Regions from separate parts of the Halomonas sp. KO116 genome, predicted to be linked through region 3. Evidence: predicted binding sites of a transcription regulator. Region 3 holds the regulator's gene; each other region holds the start of a gene.
What was found. Region 3 encodes FNR, which switches genes on or off when oxygen is low (the NO sensors DNR and NnrR bind a similar motif). Its sites were predicted from a motif close to TTGATNTANATCAA; they were not measured.
Positions count from the first base shown of each region.

Region 1 (6,713 bases), 1.0 Mb from region 3:
ACCTTCATTGGCGTACACGACGCTCCTCTACCGCTCATCCTAAAAGGATGAACCCGTAGCTTCGGTACCTGGTTTAGCCCCGTTACATCTTCCGCGCAGGCCGACTCGACTAGTGAGCTATTACGCTTTCTTTAAAGGATGGCTGCTTCTAAGCCAACCTCCTAGCTGTCTGAGCCTTCCCACATCGTTTCCCACTTAACCAGGATTTCGGGACCTTAGCTGACGGTCTGGGTTGTTTCCCTTTTCACGACGGACGTTAGCACCCGCCGTGTGTCTCCCACGCGTTACTCACCGGTATTCGGAGTTTGCCTCGGGTTGGTAAGTCGGGATGACCCCCTAGCCGAAACAGTGCTCTACCCCCGGCGGTACTACATGAGGCGCTACCTAAATAGCTTTCGAGGAGAACCAGCTATCTCCGAGCTTGATTAGCCTTTCACTCCGATCCACAAGTCATCCAAATCTTTTTCAACAGATCCTGGTTCGGGCCTCCAGTTGATGTTACTCAACCTTCACCCTGCTCATGGATAGATCGCTCGGTTTCGGGTCTATATCCAGCGACTGTGTCGCCCAGTTAAGACTCGGTTTCCCTACGGCTCCCCTATACGGTTAACCTCGCCACTGAATATAAGTCGCTGACCCATTATACAAAAGGTACGCCGTCACCCAACAAGTGGGCTCCGACTGCTTGTACGCACACGGTTTCAGGATCTATTTCACTCCCCTCTCCGGGGTTCTTTTCGCCTTTCCCTCACGGTACTGGTTCACTATCGGTCAGCCAGGAGTATTTAGCCTTGGAGGATGGTCCCCCCGTCTTCAGTCAAGGTTTCTCGTGCCCCGACCTACTCGATTTCACATGATCAGATTTTCGACTACGGGGCTATCACCCGCTACGGCCAGACTTCCCAATCTGTTCGCCTAATCAGTCTCATGCTTAAGGGCTGGTCCCCGTTCGCTCGCCGCTACTAGGGGAATCTCGGTTGATTTCTTTTCCTCAGGGTACTTAGATGTTTCAGTTCCCCTGGTTCGCCTCGTACACCTATGTATTCAGTGCACGATACTCATCTTATGATGAGTGGGTTTCCCCATTCAGAAATGCCCGGGTCACAGGTTGTTGCCACCTCACCGAGCCTTATCGCAGGCTACCACGTCTTTCATCGCCTCTGGCTGCCTAGGCATCCACCGTGTGCGCTTCATTGCTTGACCCTATAACCCGAAGGAGTCTGGATGTCGCAATGATCACGTTTCATTTTGCCGGATACGCTGACGCGTATCACAATTTAAGAAGCACTTCTTGCGAAGTGTTCTTGTCAGCATGATATACATTGTTAAAGAGCAGCTGTTCAATGAACAGTGATAAAGCGGCATTCTGTAGCTATAGCAACACTTATAGCGACTACAGCGCAGCGACTTATCAATGGTCACGAAACATTCACAAACGGTATTGAGGTTAAAACAGGATAGTAAAGGAAATGGTGGAGCCAAGCGGGATCGAACCGCTGACCTCCTGCGTGCAAGGCAGGCGCTCTCCCAGCTGAGCTATGGCCCCAATACTAACATCACGCAAATTTGTGTAAGACGAGGCGCATTATTGCGACGCATAGCCTGCTATGCGAGTAATAATGCAACGACGTATTACGCAAATTTGGTGGGTCTGGGCAGACTTGAACTGCCGACCTCACCCTTATCAGGGGTGCGCTCTAACCAACTGAGCTACAGACCCATTTACTGACTACTCTTACAACCGCGTCGGCTGGCCGACCTCACCCTGCTTTCCATTTAAGGTCAGGGGGTGCGCTCTAACCAACTGAGCTACAGACCCGGCTATTTAACCATTACGCTTAAAAGTCACGTAACAGCTAAACTAACTACCGTTTGCTCTATATCTGATCAGGTAATTCATTGTGGACGCTTACCAACGGTGACGCATCGTTTAAGGAGGTGATCCAGCCGCAGGTTCCCCTACGGCTACCTTGTTACGACTTCACCCCAGTCATGAACCACACCGTGGTGATCGCCCTCTTGCGTTAGGCTAACCACTTCTGGTGCAGTCCACTCCCATGGTGTGACGGGCGGTGTGTACAAGGCCCGGGAACGTATTCACCGTGACATTCTGATTCACGATTACTAGCGATTCCGACTTCACGGAGTCGAGTTGCAGACTCCGATCCGGACTGAGACCGGCTTTAAGGGATTCGCTGACTCTCGCGAGCTCGCAGCCCTTTGTACCGGCCATTGTAGCACGTGTGTAGCCCTACCCGTAAGGGCCATGATGACTTGACGTCGTCCCCACCTTCCTCCGGTTTGTCACCGGCAGTCTCCTTAGAGTTCCCACCATTACGTGCTGGCAAATAAGGACAAGGGTTGCGCTCGTTACGGGACTTAACCCAACATTTCACAACACGAGCTGACGACAGCCATGCAGCACCTGTCTTACAGTTCCCGAAGGCACACCAGAATCTCTTCCGGCTTCTGTAGATGTCAAGGGTAGGTAAGGTTCTTCGCGTTGCATCGAATTAAACCACATGCTCCACCGCTTGTGCGGGCCCCCGTCAATTCATTTGAGTTTTAACCTTGCGGCCGTACTCCCCAGGCGGTCGACTTATCGCGTTAACTTCGCCACAAAGTGCTCTAGGCACCCAACGGCTGGTCGACATCGTTTACGGCGTGGACTACCAGGGTATCTAATCCTGTTTGCTACCCACGCTTTCGCACCTCAGTGTCAGTGTCAGTCCAGAAGGCCGCCTTCGCCACTGGTATTCCTCCCGATCTCTACGCATTTCACCGCTACACCGGGAATTCTACCTTCCTCTCCTGCACTCTAGCCTGACAGTTCCGGATGCCGTTCCCAGGTTGAGCCCGGGGCTTTCACAACCGGCTTATCAAGCCACCTACGCGCGCTTTACGCCCAGTAATTCCGATTAACGCTTGCACCCTCCGTATTACCGCGGCTGCTGGCACGGAGTTAGCCGGTGCTTCTTCTGCGAGTGATGTCTTTCCTACCGGGTATTAACCGACAGGCGTTCTTCCTCGCTGAAAGTGCTTTACAACCCGAGGGCCTTCTTCACACACGCGGCATGGCTGGATCAGGGTTGCCCCCATTGTCCAATATTCCCCACTGCTGCCTCCCGTAGGAGTTCGGGCCGTGTCTCAGTCCCGATGTGGCTGATCATCCTCTCAGACCAGCTACGGATCGTTGCCTTGGTAAGCCATTACCTTACCAACTAGCTAATCCGACATAGGCTCATCCAATAGCGGGAGCCGAAGCCCCCTTTCTCCCGTAGGACGTATGCGGTATTAGCCTGGGTTTCCCCAGGTTATCCCCCACTATCGGGCAGATTCCTATGCATTACTCACCCGTCCGCCGCTCGTCAGCATCTAGCAAGCTAGATCTGTTACCGCTCGACTTGCATGTGTTAGGCCTGCCGCCAGCGTTCAATCTGAGCCATGATCAAACTCTTCAGTTTAAGATCTATGCGGTTCTTACCTGCCACTCGAAAGTGACAGAAGCGAACCAAACTTGGCTCAAGGTTCAAACGAATTCATTCAAAACAGGTTTCGAAAAACCTTATTGCTTGAGTCGCTTGCCTTGATATTGGGTGATTTGTCACCAACGTCAGCAAGCGCCCACATGAATTACCTGATCAAATTGTTAAAGAGCTAGTCGATGAGGCCGTGCCCCGTTGACGTGTGCGTATACTACCCGATCCACCGCTAGGGTCAACAGTGATTTGAACATTTATGACTAAAAGTCGTTAAAGATTAGGGCTCACCCTGCACGCACTATAAAGCAATGCAAGATTTGATCTGGGTCAAAACGGCTATCCCCCTCTCCCATAAGCTTACAGATAGTGGACGTTGAGGCTCTTCGCACGAAGCCCAAAACGCCGATTATAAAAGCGAGGGAGATTAAACATGACCATAAAAGCCACCTTACTACCCGCACTGGCGGCCAGCAGCTTTCTTGCTGCAAGCTTAGCCATGGCTGACGATGGCTTGGAAAATTACCGCCAACGTTTCGAGGCACTGCCTTACCTTCCACCAATCCCTGCGGACAACTCATTAACAGAGGAGAAGGTAGAACTCGGTAACATGCTGTTCTTTGAACCACGCATCTCGTCAAGTGGCGTTATCAGCTGTGCCACCTGCCACAATCCAGCGCTAGGCTGGGCTGACCGAATTCCCCGCGCTGTTGGCCACGATGGGCAGGTCGGTGAACGTAATACCCCCACCGTGTTGAACAGTGGCTTTTTAGGATCACAATTTTGGGATGGCCGAGAGCCTGATTTAGAAGGCCAAGCACTGGGCCCTATTGAAGCACCGGTGGAAATGGCGATGGATCTGGAAATGGCCCTGGAGCGGCTGGTGGGATTCGAGCTCTATCAGGAAAAATTCAACGCCGCCTATCCTGATCAAGAAGAACCTATCACCGATGATAATCTGGCCCACGCGTTAGCCGCTTTCCAACGTACGCTCAATACACCCAACTCACCTTTTGATCGTTACCTACACGGTGATTTAGAGGCAATTAACCAACAAGCCAAAGACGGTATGGTGGCTTTTGTTGATAATGGCTGTATCGCCTGCCATCGCGGTCCTGCTTTAACCGATAGCCAATTTCATGCGATTCAGGTTCCAGGCTCAACCGATTTAGGTCGTTACGTAGTCACCGAAGAAGAGAGTGATAAGTACCGTTTCAGGACACCTACGCTGCGCAATGTGGCGGTGACGTATCCATATATGAATAACGGAGCGACTGAGACACTGAAAGAAGCGGTCGCTATAATGGGCAAAGAAATGCTCGGACGGGAGTTTGATGATGACACTATTAGTGCTATTACCGCGTTTCTCAATACACTAACCGGTGAAATGCCTGATTTTGACGTACCTGCATTGCCCTAAACTATCGTTTTAATCCGACACTTAAAACTATCGCCTCAATGCGAACAACCGCCTGATCAGCGCGACCAAGCGGTTTGATGTTATACAGCAGCCAAACGAGCCAGCAACTCTTCGCGACGCTTTGGAGTAACAAAAGCTTCTTCAATAGCATTGCAGGTTAGCTGACGAAATACCGCTTCATCCCAACCAAACGCCTCGACGCAAGCAAGGTGGTTGGTCAGCATCCCGCCTCCAAAATAGGCGGGATCATCCGAGCTAATCGTTACCTTGAGCCCTTCAGCCAACAGCTTAGGAAGCGGATGATCACGCAGATCTTCCACCACCTTTAAACTCACGTTAGAAAGTGGGCAGACCGTTAATACAATTTGCTCGCTGCGCAAACGTTCAACTACCTCATTACTTTCCAAACACCGCACACCATGATCGATACGTTGAACATCAAGAAGATCCAGGGCTTCTTGAATATATTCTGCTGGGCCTTCCTCTCCTGCATGGGCCACACGAACAAGGCCAAGCTGCTTAGCGCGCTCAAATAAATCCACAAACCCAGCAGGCGGATTATTTTGCTCAGCACTGTCTAAGCCGATCGCATCCAGCAGCTTCCAATACGGAGCCGCTTGCTCCAGGACATGTAACGCCTCCTCAGCAGGGCGATCACGTAGAAAAGCCATAATCATGCCGATAGAGAGATCGAGAGTTTCTTCAGCTTCCTGCTTGGCTTTTAATAATCCCCCCATGACCACTTCAAGGGGAACGCCACGTTGCAGATGCGCCTGAGGGTCAAAGTGCATGTCGATATGAACAACACCTTCCTCCCGCGCACGCTTGAAATAATCCATCGCCAGGTCATAAAAGTCTTCTTCATTACGAAGCACGTTCATGCCTTGAAAATAGAGGTTTAGAAACCCCTGCAGATCGCTGAAATGATAAGCATTTTTAGCTTCTTGAACAGTCGCATAAGGCAAATCAATGCCATTGCGCTGCGCTAACGCAAACATTAATTCTGGTTCCAATGAGCCTTCGATGTGCAAATGGAGCTCTACTTTGGGAAGGTCGCGTAAAAATTCGTGCATGGAGGGCTCCTAGCTGCCTTATCAATTAATTAATGTCATTCATTATCGATTATTTCAGCGGGCATTGGCTAAGTTTACCGGCATCTAAATGCCAGTGGTACTCGATCCCAGGCAATAGTTTTAGCGAACTCACTTGATGTAGAAAGAAGATAGCCGTTCGATTAATCAGCCATTTATCCAAGGAAGCCGCAATATGCTTAGCTGTCGCTGAATCAACACCAGCAAACGGCTCGTCTAGAATCACGACTTGAGGGTTACTTAGCATCAGACGCGCTAAAGCTAAACGCCTGCCCTGACCACCCGAGAGCTGATGACCTTTCTCCCCCACCGCTGTCGCCAACCCTTTTGGCAACTGCTCAACCCAACTGTCCATCGCTACCGCCCTCAAGACCTCCCAAAGCATCTCATCGCCAGCGGTGGGGTTGGCAATACGCAAATTCTCGGCTATCGAAGCATCAAAAAGATCTACCTGCTGGGTGAGCATGGCAAAGTGATGAGCACGGCTTTCGGTCGAAAGTTGCAACGATGGCACCCCGCCGACCATCGCCTCTCCCTGCGTCGCTTTTAAGCGCCCCATTAACAGGCTGGCTAAAGAAGATTTACCGGCTCCGGAGTTGCCGGTTATCACCGCTCGCTTTCCGGCGGGCAGGTAAAACTCAACCTTACTTAACGCGGGCCCAAGTGTATGGGCATAGCGCAGAGAGAGCTGATTCGCCTGAATATCTAGGCCGCGCCCTTCTG
Region 1 is NZ_CP011052.1:2,202,219-2,208,931, reverse strand. It holds rRNA gene KO116_RS10235 (23S ribosomal RNA) at 1-1,203, opposite strand, end outside; tRNA gene KO116_RS10230 (tRNA-Ala) at 1,471-1,546, opposite strand; tRNA gene KO116_RS10225 (tRNA-Ile) at 1,644-1,720, opposite strand; rRNA gene KO116_RS10220 (16S ribosomal RNA) at 1,932-3,464, opposite strand; gene KO116_RS10215 (cytochrome-c peroxidase) at 3,913-4,899, shown strand; gene KO116_RS10210 (adenosine deaminase) at 4,980-5,972, opposite strand; gene cydC (thiol reductant ABC exporter subunit CydC) at 6,022-6,713, opposite strand, start outside.
Region 1: KO116_RS10215 (cytochrome-c peroxidase) is a predicted target of FNR. The motif match lies at 3,800-3,813, and genes of this name have one in related genera.

Region 2 (6,713 bases), 750 kb from region 3:
CGACGAAGCTTTTTAGACGGCTCCAAAGCCATAAGAAATCATCGCGCTCAACGTCTGCATCCCGGGGCAGCATTTTCAAATGCGCACGGGCAAGCTCCTGCAACTTGCGCATCTGCTTGAGCCGCGCAGTGTAATGCGGCTTTAAAGCGTCACGCAGCGAGGGCCGCAGGCGTTCGATATTGTCTTGGAAATAATCAATGCTATCGGCCAGCGCTTCCAATACGCTGTCCATCGCCACTTGGCGATTATCGAGAAACATGAGCGTCTACCTCCTTCGGTGACGCAGATTGTGGGGGTGACAGCGACTATTTGCCACCCCCGAAGCGGATTATTTTAATATTTTGCCTTAGCCTTTAGGCTTGGGCGGCGCTTTACGGGCTGGTGTGGCGTTTCTTTCAATGTGTTCAATGATCATTCCTGCAATATCTTTGCCAGTGGCGTTCTCAATGCCCTGCAAACCAGGCGAAGAGTTAACCTCCATAATCACCGGGCCGTGATTCGAGCGTAGCAAGTCGACACCAGCAACGCGCAGGCCCATGGCCTTGGCTGCACGGATCGCCGTTGAACGCTCTTCAGGAGTGATTCGGATCACGCTGGCAGAGCCTCCGCGGTGTAGGTTCGAGCGAAACTCACCATCCGCCGCCTGACGCTTCATTGAGGCGACTACTTTATCGCCGATTACAAAGCAGCGGATATCGGCGCCACGCGCTTCTTTTATATACTCCTGCACCATGATATTGGCTTTCATACCCATGAAAGCCTGAATCACAGACTCTGCCGCTTGGTTAGTTTCAGCCAATACCACGCCAATCCCCTGGGTACCTTCCAACAGCTTAATAACGAGCGGAGCACCTTTGACCATGGTGATCAGGTCGGGAATGTCGTCCGGCGAGTGGGCAAAGCCGGTGATCGGCAGTCCCAGCCCTTTGCGTGATAGTAACTGCAGCGAACGCAATTTGTCCCTGGAACGGGTGATGGAGACGTTATCGTTGATAACGTAGGTGCCCATCATCTCAAACTGACGTAACAGCGCGCAGCCATAAAAGGTGACTGATGCACCAATCCGTGGGATAACCGCATCGAAAGGCTCAATCTCTTGGCCTTTATAGTGGATCGAAGGGTGATGCGAGGTAATGCTCATATAGCAGCGCAGCGTGTCCACCACACGAGCGGTATGCCCACGCTGCTCTGCAGCTTCAACCAGGCGGCGTGTAGAGTACAAATTACGGTTGCGCGATAGCAGAGCGATATGCATGTAGGTGACTCCGAGTCTAAACAAAGGCGGTTAATAAAAGGGGTTAAGGCTCACCGTGCAAAAATGCCGCACCAGGTGCAATTAGCAGGCGGCGCATGGCGCGGCGTCCTAGTAGCATTGGGTGGCGCATATTGCTGCGGTCAGTCAGGGTCAGTTCAACCGGAAAATTCAAATCACCCATTTGCATTGGGGTACGTATTACATAGCGCCACTCGCTATGCCCGTTTGAGCTGGTGACTCGGCGTCGATCATGCAAATGTAGATTGTAGCGGTGGGCGGGTGTTGTTGGCCCAGCGCTGTGGGTAATAAAACTTACCCATAGTTGACCATGTTCATCTTCATGTGTCTCTATCTCTTCTGCATGCAGGGCAGAAGTACGCGCACCAGTGTCCGCTTTACAGCATAGGTGAAGCCCTAGCTCAGGTAACGTCACCATTTCACGGCGTCCAATGACCGCCTTGGCCTGATAGGGTAATTCCTTCACGGCTCACTCCTTGCAATTAAAAATGACAACATCAAATCAAGCCTTTCTCTGCGACATCATCATGCTCAAACGGTGTTGAATATAAGAGCCTTCGGGCGCATCACGCATGGCCATCATGACCGGTAAGCGTAGCCGTGGGATGAGTGCAAGATCACGCACTACCGCGGCAAAATCAGTACGCTCATCTTCCGCCAAACGCTGTAGAAAAAGAGGTAAGCGTTCCGCGTCTTCAAGATACACCCAGCCACGCCCGGCAATGGCAGCCAGCACATCCGGCCCACAAACGGTGGTGTCTTTAAGTAAGGCGGAGTACCAATTGCCCACCGCGGTTGTATCCGTATTACCCACGGCGCGCAGACAAGCACATAAGGTTTCAATATCGCCCGCTTGTGCGGCGGCTTCGCCACGACGTTGCAGCGCGGCGACTAATGCCTGTGGCAATGGCTGGTGCTCTAAACAGTAGCACACGGAGTTAATAACGGCGGTAGGTAGGTCAGGCAGTCTCAGGGCTAACGTGTCAGCGTCAGGCGACTCCATACGCACGACGTAATCGGCAATTCCCTGTAACCCTAATGCCTGCCAATCAATCGCCTGCTGGCCGCTCAAGTAATCCTCAATCGGCTCAAAATGCTGGCTGGCAGGTAGCCCTGCGTCATAAGTTGCACGGGCATTGAACATTGCTTGAAAGGTAACGCTGGGCGTAAAGGCGAGGGGATTATCCTTCATTAAGTGGTCTACGTCCGCTGTTTCTTCACGTCCCACCTGAGAAACAGCTCGACCTAATGTTTCCAGCAGACGATTTAAAAACGCATCACGCTGAGCTGGGGCAAGTATCCCCTGTTCATCTAGTGGCAGGGCTAAAAACCAAATGGCAGGTTCGGGCATATCCCCCAAACGGAATAGAATGGCTAAACGTGCTTGGCCTTGCCAAGGTTCTGGCCACGCCAGTTCGCCACGCTCAAAGGCGGCGAGGGACTCCCGTGGGCAGGCGACCACATGGCGCCCCATATGGTAAAGGGAAACCTCTGCGCCGCTACGGGTAAAAAACTCATCAAGGGTTTGAATCGGTTGCATGACATCCTTCCGCGTTGCAAGCCTGCACTCTACCTTGATGATGGGTCACTGTCAGCCGCAAAGGCGGATAAATACCGGCCAATGGGGATGCCTTACATGACAGTGTGGTTAAAAAGTAAACAACTGTGCGAAAGGCCCATGAGAGCGAGCGCTGCGACACCTTTCCATAGTTTATCCACAGGCTCGTGCAGGTTTTCTGTGGGTCTATGGATAACTCTTCACAAGTAACCTTGATTGGCAAGCAGCCAGCCGAATGGGGATAATGGTAATAAGATACGATTTTTAATTTTACGAGGTAGTTACAAACGACGTTATGAGTACTTTTCAACCGCTACAGACAGCACTTCTAGAACTTGAAGCCGCGATGAAAGCCGCCGATCTATGGCGTATGCCAACACCTGACGCTGATGCATTCGCCAGCCAGCAGCCGTTTTGCATTGATACAATGTCACTGCCTCAATGGGTGCGCTTTGTATTCATTGCTCGCTTAAACGCCTTGATTGAGGCCCGTGCCGCCATGCCGGCCAAGTGCGAAGTGGCTCCCGCTGTGGCCGCGTATTTGCAGCAGGAGAAAACACCTGCCCACCATCAACTGCTTGTTGTACGCGCGGTAGAAAAAGTCGACCAGTTAGTCACTGAAAGCTGAACGGTATTTAAAGATGAAAGCGGTTTAAAATACAAAGCCTGCCGCAAGGCAGGCTTTGTAAATTACATCCCTCATAACGCTTTTGAAGGCGCTTAGAAGCGGTAGCTGAGGCCAGCCATTACCACTACTGGGTCGATCTCAACGGTGCCCGCCTCTACGCCGCCCACCTTGGCATCGGAATCGATATCGATGTACCACGCCGCAGCATTTAACGCCCAATGTTCATCAATCAGCAGGTCGATACCTACTTGACCCGCTGCGCCCCAGGAGTCGTCAAGCTCCAATGACGCGCCGATATCGGTTTTTTCGTCAGAGAAGCGGGTGTAGTTAATACCGGCGCCGACATAAGGCTGAATACGGGCCTCGGTACCCCCTAACGGGTAGTACTGTAGTGTGAGGGTAGGTGGCAAGTGCTTGGTAGAGCCATCGGTCACGCCTTCCACCTGCAGGTCGTGTTTGAAGGGTAGCGCGGCCAGCAGCTCGACGCCCATTTTGTCGTGGAAGCGATAGCCTAACGTGAAGGCAAAATTCGTCTCCGCATCGACATTAACATCGGCGCCTAATATCTCACCGTTATTGCTTGTCGGGTCCACTTTTGCAACACCCACGCGGGTAAAAAAGTCACCCGCGCCATAGGCGAATACCTGGCTGCTGGTCATCAAAGCCGCAGCGGCAATACTGGAAATGAGTAGGGTGGAAAAGGCGGCTTTACGCATGAGTTGACTCCTAGTGGCATTGCTAAGCGGCTATGAATGAGCCACTTCATGATGTTTAAGAGTCTAATAAAGTGGTGATCCCTGGTTATTGATCTAGGGCAAGGGTTGGCTGTCTTAACGCCAGATCCGTTATTCACAACATGAACGGCAGGCATAAAAAGGCCACCCGAAGGTGGCCCGATCACATATAGCGCAGAAGAGCTGTAATGTAGAGACCTTCCTGTTGTCGATATATCTGACACGCAAAGGTCTCATGAACAACTTATTGGTTAGCGAGTGATGTGCTGATATTCACCCGCATCGGCCGTCATACTGCTCACTACCAGAATGGCAATAAAGGAAGCGATGAAGCCGGGAATGATCTCATACACACCGGGACCACCCATAAATTCACCGTTCCAGCCCAATGCAATCCAGATCATGACGGTAGCGGCACCCACTACCATGCCAGCGATAGCGCCAGCACCGTTCGTGCGCGACCACATCAGCGACAAGATAATCAGCGGACCAAACGCAGCACCAAAGCCTGCCCAGGCATTACTGACTAGCCCCAGTACCTGTGAATCCGGGTCTGACGCGATAACGGCCGCTACCAAGCCAACCAGTACGACACTGATCCGGCCTACGCCCACACACTCTTTATCGGTCGCTTCTTTACGAAAGAACAGGCGATAGAAGTCCTCGGTCAGTGATGAAGAAGCCACCAGCAGTTGGCTGGAAATGGTACTCATGACCGCTGCCAGCAGAGCAGCATAGAGGAAGCCAGTGATCAGCGGATGGAACAGCAGCTCGGCTAGGATAATAAAGATCGTTTCCGGATCTTCTACGTCCATGCCATTACGAACTGCGTAGGCACGTCCAAACACGCCCAGAGAGACTGCGCCAATTAGCGAGATGGCCATCCAGCTCATGCCGATATTGCGGGCAATAGGCACATCTTTCAGCGTTCGGATAGCCATGAAGCGCACAATGATATGGGGTTGGCCAAAATAACCCAGGCCCCAGGTAACGGCAGAGAGCCAGCCGATAAAGGTCAATCCTTCTGTCCATGACAGTAGCGTGGGGTCGACCTCATTGAGTGTCTGTGACGCTTGGGTGAAACCACCGCCACCTTCGCCAAACAGCACCACCGCTGGCATGATCACCAAGGCCAGCATCATGATGCAGCCTTGCACGAAGTCCGTCATGCTCACGGCCAGGAAACCGCCGACCACGGTATAGACCAGCACCACACCCAGCGTAATGATGATGCCCGTAGCGTAATCGCTCAGGCCACCAATGTTGATGACGCCAGCAAAGGCGCTTTCGAACAGCTTACCGCCTGCCACTAAGCCTGACGCCGTATATACCGCGAAAAAGATAACGATGACGATGGCGGATACCGTCCTCAGCGACATTGACCGAGTCGGGAACCGGTTGGCCAAGAAAGCTGGAATCGTAATCGCATTGCCATAGTGAACCGTCTGTTCACGCAAGCGCGGTGCCACCAGTACCCAGTTAAAGAAGGCACCCACGAACAGGCCGATACCGATCCAGGCCGAGCCCAAGCCGGATACGAACATCGCCCCGGGTAACCCCAGCAGCAACCACCCGCTCATGTCTGAAGCGCCAGCCGACAGGGCCGCCACCTTTGGGCTAAGGGTCCGGCCACCTAGCATGTAATCTTCCGAGGTGGATGTGGATTTGCGCATAGCATAAAGGCCGATGCCAATCATGAGCGCAAAGTAAGCAAAAAGGCTGATCCAAACGCCAATAGCCATAAAAAAGTCTCCTGTTTCTTAGTTATTAAGTCGGACGTAGCGCCGACAGGTTAGTGCGCTTACCGAGAAGAGTGGGTTGTGGCACAGTCTTGTTGTTAATGGCTATTATTCCCTTTTCCTGTTCACTTGACGTACCCCAGCAAACGTCAGGCTGGGGTGAGGTCGGAGAAATTTGTGGGTGGGATGAGCGGCTCACTCATCACCCAGCGCCAGTAGTGACGCGTTCCCGCCTAAAGCAGCAGTGTTATTAGTAATCGTTTTTTCAGTTACAAAGCGCTGCAGGTAGTGAAGGCCGCCAGCTTTTGGCCCTGTACCAGAAAGCCCTTGACCACCAAACGGTTGAACGCCCACCACAGCCCCAATGATATTACGGTTGATGTACACATTGCCCACGCGCATTTTCTGCGCTATTTCAGCGGCGAATGATTCGTTACGGCTATGTACGCCAAACGTCAGGCCGTAATTTCGACCGTTAATGTCATTGATAACTTTATCAAGCTCACTGGCTTTGTAACGCACGATATGCAGTATGGGCCCGAACTGCTCGCGCGTGAGTGAATCGATGCTATCAATCGTGAAGGCGACAGGCGCCACGAACGTGCCATCTTGAGTATGCTCAGCAGCCATCGGTGTTTCGGCGACCAGCCGATTTTCGGCTTTGAGTTTTTCGATGTGCTCCATTAAGCCTTTACGCGCCTCTTCATCGATCACCGGCCCCACATCGGTGCCTAAATCGCGAGGATCGCCAATGCGCAGTTCATTCATCGCGCCTTTAAGG
Region 2 is NZ_CP011052.1:1,915,391-1,922,103, forward strand. It holds gene KO116_RS08845 (hypothetical protein) at 1-259, opposite strand, end outside; gene rimK (30S ribosomal protein S6--L-glutamate ligase) at 347-1,255, opposite strand; gene KO116_RS08855 (ATP-dependent zinc protease family protein) at 1,299-1,739, opposite strand; gene KO116_RS08860 (DUF3549 family protein) at 1,776-2,813, opposite strand; gene KO116_RS08865 (YqcC family protein) at 3,127-3,459, shown strand; gene KO116_RS08870 (OmpW/AlkL family protein) at 3,552-4,175, opposite strand; gene putP (sodium/proline symporter PutP) at 4,445-5,935, opposite strand; gene putA (bifunctional proline dehydrogenase/L-glutamate gamma-semialdehyde dehydrogenase PutA) at 6,128-6,713, opposite strand, start outside.
Region 2: KO116_RS08870 (OmpW/AlkL family protein) is a predicted target of FNR. The motif match lies at 4,264-4,277, and genes of this name have one in related genera.

Region 3 (6,713 bases):
ACGCGCGGTGGCCAGATCTTTTGAGCCACATGCAAACGCTCACCGATACCCTAATCCAGCTTGGCTACCCGCCGTGCCCCGGCAATATTATGGTTTCAAACCCTGAGTGGGTGGCCACGGTGTCGCAGTGGAAGAGCAATATTGCCAAATGGGCCAGCGAGCGGGATGGTGACAGCCTGATGAAGCTGGCGATCATGCTTGATGCCCATGCGGTGGCCGGTAACCCCAGCCTGCTTGCCAGTGTACGAGAAGAGCTATTTGAACGCTGCTCTCGTGATGAGCTGTTGCTTTCGTACTTTGCGCGCACGGCGCTACGTTTTTCCACACCGCTGACGCTGTTTGGCTCGCTGAAAAAGCCTCAGCACGGTATCGATATCAAGAAAGGCGGTATTTTTCCCATTGTTCACGGCGTGCGCACCATGGCGCTTGAGCGGCGCATCCAAGCCACCTCGACGTTTGACCGTTTGGATGCCCTGGCCGCCGATGGGCGATTGGATCGCCGTTTTGCAGATGACCTGGGCGAAGCGTTGGCCCTGTTTTCCGAGCTACGTCTTAAACAGCAGCTAACCGCGTTGGAGACGCCTGTCGGTGCTCAAGAAGCTAACGCCCAAAACAGCAGTCGCGCTAACCGTGTCGTGGTGCAAAATCTTTCTTCCCTTGAGCGCGACCTATTGCGTGAAGCGATGCATATTGTCAAAGACTTTAAGCAGCGGCTTTCCCATCGTTACCATTTGGAGTATTCGTGAGCGGAATACGGCTGTTAGATCGACACGTGGCACTTTTTAGCGGTTCCTTACGCACCTTGTTGCGTCGCGAAAGCGACCGGCGGCGCTGTGCTGATTCTCCCTATGCCTGGCTCTTTCAGCCCTATATGGGCGAAGAGCTGGTAGCGCTTGCCTGCACATCAACGCCTACGCCGACATCACCTGTGATCAGTTTGGCCGCCGTGGTGCTTAGCCAACAGCAGGTGCGTACCAGCCGTGCTTTTGTGCTGACGTTAGGCGCACCGGGGCAGGCTGACCATGCATCGCTGCGTCGCCATCACCTGCTGTGTCAGGCGGGGTGTGTGGCGGCGCCAAATCGCGACAATTTAAATGCGTTAGTAGAGTTTATTGGCAATCGACCTATTGTCGGCTGGCAGTTAGACCAGCGGATTGGCGCGTTAAATGCGTTGCTGAGAAAGCGGTTGAATTTCGCGCTGCCCAATGCCCAGGTCGACGTAGAAAAGCTGCATCAGCGCCAGCTGCGGCGCTTGCACCCGGAGATAGAGGCACCGAGTAGCTTTGCTCAAGCGCTGGCGTGCTGGCAAGTACCCGCGATGGGGATGCAGGGTGTGTTAGGTGAGGCCACTTCCAGCGCGCTGCTGTATATGCGCCTGCAGCGCATTATGGCGGAGGCTGCTTAGTAATAGGCAGCGCTGCATACGAGTAGTTGGGTCAGGGCGGTGAGTGTTGTTAGAATAGCAGCCACTTTTTCTTGAATGCCTTCCACCCTCGGCAGTGCTTATACCATGCAATCTCTTGATCATTTTGACCCTGCTTCCCTCGGAGCCGCCCTCGCTGATGTTGAGCAAGACTCGCCAGAGCTGGCTGATGCTAAGCAGAAACGTGAATTTAACAAGCTGCAAAAGCGCCTGCGCCGAGAAGTAGGCAATGCGATTATTGATTACCAGATGATCAATGAAGGCGACCGCGTGATGGTCTGTCTCTCCGGCGGCAAAGACAGCTATACGATGCTGGAGATTTTGCGCAACTTGCAGCGCAACGCGCCGGTCAATTTCTCAATGGTAGCGGTCAATCTGGATCAAAAACAGCCCGGTTTTCCCGAGCATGTGCTGCCTGCGTATCTGGATAAGCAGGGCGTGGAGTATCACATTGTCGAGCGCGACACCTACTCGGTGGTGAAGGAGAAAACCCCGGAAGGCAAAACGACTTGCGCGCTCTGTTCACGTCTGCGCCGCGGTTCGCTGTATGGTTTTGCTGAAGAGATTGGCGCCAATAAAATCGCCCTGGGTCACCACCGCGAAGATATCCTTGAAACGCTGTTTCTCAATATGTTCTTTGGCGGCAACTTAAAAGCGATGCCGCCTAAGCTGCTTTCTGATGATGGTAAAAATATCGTCATTCGGCCGTTGGCTTACTGTAAAGAGGCGGATATTGCCGAGTTTTCACGGCTGATGGAATTCCCGATTATTCCCTGCAATCTATGCGGTTCGCAGCCCAATATGCAGCGCCAGGTGGTCAAAGAGATGCTCGCCGAGTGGGACAAAAAATTCCCCGGCCGCCTGGAGAGCATGTTTAAGGCGGTGACTAATATTGCCCCTTCCCAGTTGGCCGACCGCAGCCTTTTCGATTTTGAAGGCTTAGAGGCCAAACAGGCAGAGCTGCTGGCCGGGCGTATCCAGGCATTTAACGTCAGCTAGCGTTTTGCTCCTCTTCGGCGAGGGTGATTAAGCGCTGCATATCAAGAATATTGACCTCTCGCCCGGATACCGCCATTACGCTCTGCTGCTGGAAGCGGCTTAAAATCCGGCTGACGGTTTCCACCGCTAAACCCAAATAGTTGCCGATATCGGCCCTGGGCATGGAAAGGCGGAAACTGTAGGGCGAGTAGCCACGGCGACGAAAACGATCCGAGAGGGTAATCAAAAAGCTCGCCAGCCGCTGGTCGGCGGTTTTACGCGACAGCAGACGCATCATGCGCCGGTCATCGCGTAACTCTTTGCTCATGCTGCGATACAGCTGGCCACGCAGTTCGGGCAACTCCTCAGAGAGTGAGTCCAAGCGATCAAAGGGAATCTCGCAAACGGTGGTCGTTTCCAGGGCAATCACGCTACCTGGATAGTGCTCCTCATCAATCCCGTCCAACCCCACTAGTTCGCTCGGGAGGTAGAAATTGGTCAGTTGCTCGCTGCCGTTTCCCTCTGAGGTGACTTGTTTCAAACTGCCCGAACGTACCGCGTAAACGCTGGTAAAAGTATCGCTTTGGCGAAATAGTGGTTCGCCTTTTTTCAGCGGTGCGCGACGACGAATAATGGCATCGAACTGGCCCATATCGTCCAACTCAAGGGCAAGCGGCAGGCACAGCGAGCTAAGGCTGCAGGTTTGGCAGCGCGCTTCGTGGAGTAGCGAGCGTCGGCTGCTCATAGGTTCCAACATGCGGTGCTCCTTGAGTGGGTCAGGGTAAAATTAGCAAATTCTTACTTATTGTGATGGCGTTAGCATGCCTACAATAAGGTGATTAAACAATCTTAGAGTAGCGCTGCCCTATTTGCCCAGAAAGATGGGTATCGAACGCCATGGCTAAATGGCGCACCAGCAGACGACCCATGGACGTGGCGCTAAGTTGATCACCACTACGGGTCAGTAGGCCATCTTGCTCGGCGCTCTGTAAACGCTCCAGCGCGGGGGCAAAATAGCGGGGGGCATCGATGTTCCAGCGCTGGCTGACCGCAGCCAGGTCAATGCCCATATCGCACATCAGCCGCTCAATCACGTCTCGACGGATGAGGTCGTCGTCGCTCAACCGCACGCCGCGTACAGTGGCGAGTTGGCCCTGATCCAACGCCGCCTCGTAGCTTGCCAGATCGCTCGGGTTCTGCGCGTAGACGTCATCAATGCGCGAAATCGCCGAAACGCCAAGCCCGATTAAATCGCATTGGGCGTGACTGGAGTAGCCTTGGAAGTTGCGCTGTAGCGAGCCGTCGCGCTGGGCAATGGCCAGGCTATCGTCAGGCCGGGCAAAGTGATCCATCCCGATATGTACGTAGCCAGCCGCGGTGAGCATCTCTATCGTGGTGCGCAGAATTGCCAGCTTCTCTTCGCTACCCGGCAGGTCATCGACGTTAATCCGCCGCTGGGGGGCAAAGCGCTCGGGCATGTGGGCGTAGTTAAACACAGAAAGCCGTGCGGGATTTAACTCGATCACTTGACGCAGGGTGTCTGCAAAGCTTTTTTCAGTCTGAAAGGGCAAGCCGTATATTAAATCGAGATTGAGCGAACGAAAGCCCAGCCGGTGTGCTTCATCCATCAGCGTCTCGGTGAGTACTCGTGGCTGAATACGGTTAATGGCTTTCTGCACCAGCGGGCTTAAGTCCTGCACGCCTAAACTGATGCGATTGAAACCGAGCGATTGCAGGTGGCGCAGCGTAAATACATCCGCTTCGCGTGGGTCTATTTCAATCGCGTAATCGCGATCGGCAGAGGACGAAAGGCCAAACCGGGCATCCAAACGATCAATCAGGTCGCCCATCTGGTTCAAGTTAAGAAACGTCGGTGTTCCGCCACCCCAGTGCAACTGCTTCACCGGTCGTGTGGTATCCAAGTGGCGTGCGGTCAGCACCATTTCACGGTCGAGTCGGGATAAGTAGGGCTCGGTCAGGGCGGTGTTCTTGGTGGCGATTTTATTGCATGCGCAGTAGAAACAGATCTTGCGACAAAAAGGCACGTGAACATACAGCGACAGCGAACGCTGACTGGCATTGCTACGCTCTAGTGCCTGGGTCAGGTCACCGGGGGTGAATTGGTCGTGAAATGACAGCGCCGTGGGGTAAGACGTGTAGCGTGGTCCGCTGGTGTCGTAGCGGCGCAGCAGGGCTTCATCCCACACCGGCTGCACGGGCGCTGCCGCCACAGACGAGGCAAGAGGTGAAACCGCAGGGGCATGAACGGGCATGAAGGGGCGCTCCGACGTGAGGTAATGCCGCTAGCCTAACCCGTGACGAAAGCGTAAAGATTGAGCCATGTCATGCTATTAGAAGTTGTGTGCCGTAAGAGTCCAGAGCTGCCACAGCGCAAACGCGATAATCGTTAGTGCCGCCACGCTGCGCGTCGCCGGGTGGCGAATCAGGTGGCTTAGCTGGCGCGCAGCGAGGCCAGTGGCGAGCAGCGCCGGCAGGGTGCCTAGCCCAAATGCGCCCATTAGCAGCGCGCCCTGGAGCGGGTCGGCAATCGCCAAGCTCCAGGCCAGCATGGAGTAGACCAGCCCACAGGGTAGCCAGCCCCAAAGTGCGCCTAGCGCGAAGGCTTGAGGGATATACACCACCGGCATTAAGCGCCGCCCCACAGGCTCGATAAAGCGCCATAGACGGCGGCCAACCGCCTCCACTTTGAGCAGCCCTTTCCACCAGTTGGCGATATACAGCGCCATCAGGATCAGCATCAGCGCCGCAAACACTTGTAGCAGCATTCTCGCCGTGGCAGAGAGGGAAAATAGCGTGCCTAGTAGGGCTACCAGCGCACCTGCGCTCATGTAGCTAGTGATGCGACCTGCGTTATAGCTGAGCAGCAAGCCTCCCATACGCGCCGGATGGCGCATGCTGGGGGGCACTGCAAAAGTGAGCGCGCTCATAATGCCACCACACATGCCAATGCAATGGGCGCCGCCCATCAAACCAAACACGAATGCTGCCAGTAGTGGCGGCAGGTCAAGGCCGGTTGGATTCATGGCCGGGGCTCTTGGTCGTCGGACGAGTGTGTGTCGGAGGGGGCAGCAGGGCGGTGCTTGGCTTGTTGTCGCTGGCGTCGCTGTTCGGGGTTGAGGTCGTTTTCATCTTCATCAAACAAAATGCGGTGCGCCGGGCCTTCCAGGTCGTCGAACTGATCATTTTTCACCGCCCAGAAGAATGCCCAGACGGCGAGGCCCAGCAGAATCAGTGAAAGCGGAATGAGTAGATACAGAATCGTCATGCGGTTACCGGTGTTGAAGCGCTTGGCGAAGAGGCTGGCGGCGTCGTACGCCAGCGTGACAGCCGCAGCGCGTTACCCACCACCACTAGCGAGCTGAGCGACATACCAATGGCCGCCAACCAAGGTGGCACCAGCCCCATTGCCGCCAGCGGCAGTGCCGAAACGTTGTAGCACACTGACCAAATCATGTTCTGGCGCATGATACGCCGGGTCGCGCGGGAAATCTCGATAGCCTCAAAAATCCGCATCAGGCGTGGGCTGAGCAGCACTGCGTCGGCGCGGGTACGGGCGAGATCTGTCGCGCCGTTCATGGCAATCGCCACGTCAGCACCGGCTAACACCGGCACGTCGTTGATGCCGTCACCAATCATCACCACGGTTTCGCCAGCGGCTTGAAGCTCTTTCATCCGGGCCAGTTTGCCTTCGGGGCTGGTGCCTGCGTGCCAGGTAGTAATGTTGAGCTGGTTAGCCAGGCTCTCAACGGCATCGACGGTATCACCGGAGAGCAGCTCCACGGTTAGCCCCTGGGCCTGAAGGGCTTTGATCGTGGCAGCAGCGTCATCACGAATACCATCATGCAGACCAAACCAGGCGCGGGGTTCGCCGTTTTCGCTCAGCAGCAGCCACTGGCCCCTGGCGGGTGCCGCGATGGGGGTATCGGTGGCGCCATCCATTGCGCTATCTATTGCGCCGTTTACTGCAAACCTGGGCTTGCCCAACCGCCAGCGGGCGCCGTTTAAGCTCCCCTCAAGGCCTTGCCCGGTGTGGCTGTGGATCTCTTTGGCTTGCAGCGTGGCATCCCGGAACGGCCGAAAGGCGCGGGCGATGGGGTGTTCTGAGTGGGCCTCTAACGCCGCTGCAATCGCCTGGGCACGCTCGGCGGTTAATTCGCCGAACGGCTGGGTCTGGGTCAGGTGCATTTCGCCGCGGGTTAGTGTGCCGGTTTTATCAAAAATCACCCGGGTAACGTTGGAGAGGGTTTCCATGGCATCGGCGCGGGTAATCAACACGCCGCGCTTACGTAGC
Region 3 is NZ_CP011052.1:1,162,393-1,169,105, forward strand. It holds gene KO116_RS05410 (DUF294 nucleotidyltransferase-like domain-containing protein) at 1-746, shown strand, start outside; gene KO116_RS05415 (DNA polymerase III subunit epsilon) at 743-1,405, shown strand; gene ttcA (tRNA 2-thiocytidine(32) synthetase TtcA) at 1,511-2,422, shown strand; gene fnr (fumarate/nitrate reduction transcriptional regulator Fnr) at 2,415-3,158, opposite strand; gene hemN (oxygen-independent coproporphyrinogen III oxidase) at 3,241-4,674, opposite strand; gene KO116_RS05435 (sulfite exporter TauE/SafE family protein) at 4,753-5,445, opposite strand; gene ccoS (cbb3-type cytochrome oxidase assembly protein CcoS) at 5,442-5,687, opposite strand; gene KO116_RS05445 (heavy metal translocating P-type ATPase) at 5,684-6,713, opposite strand, start outside.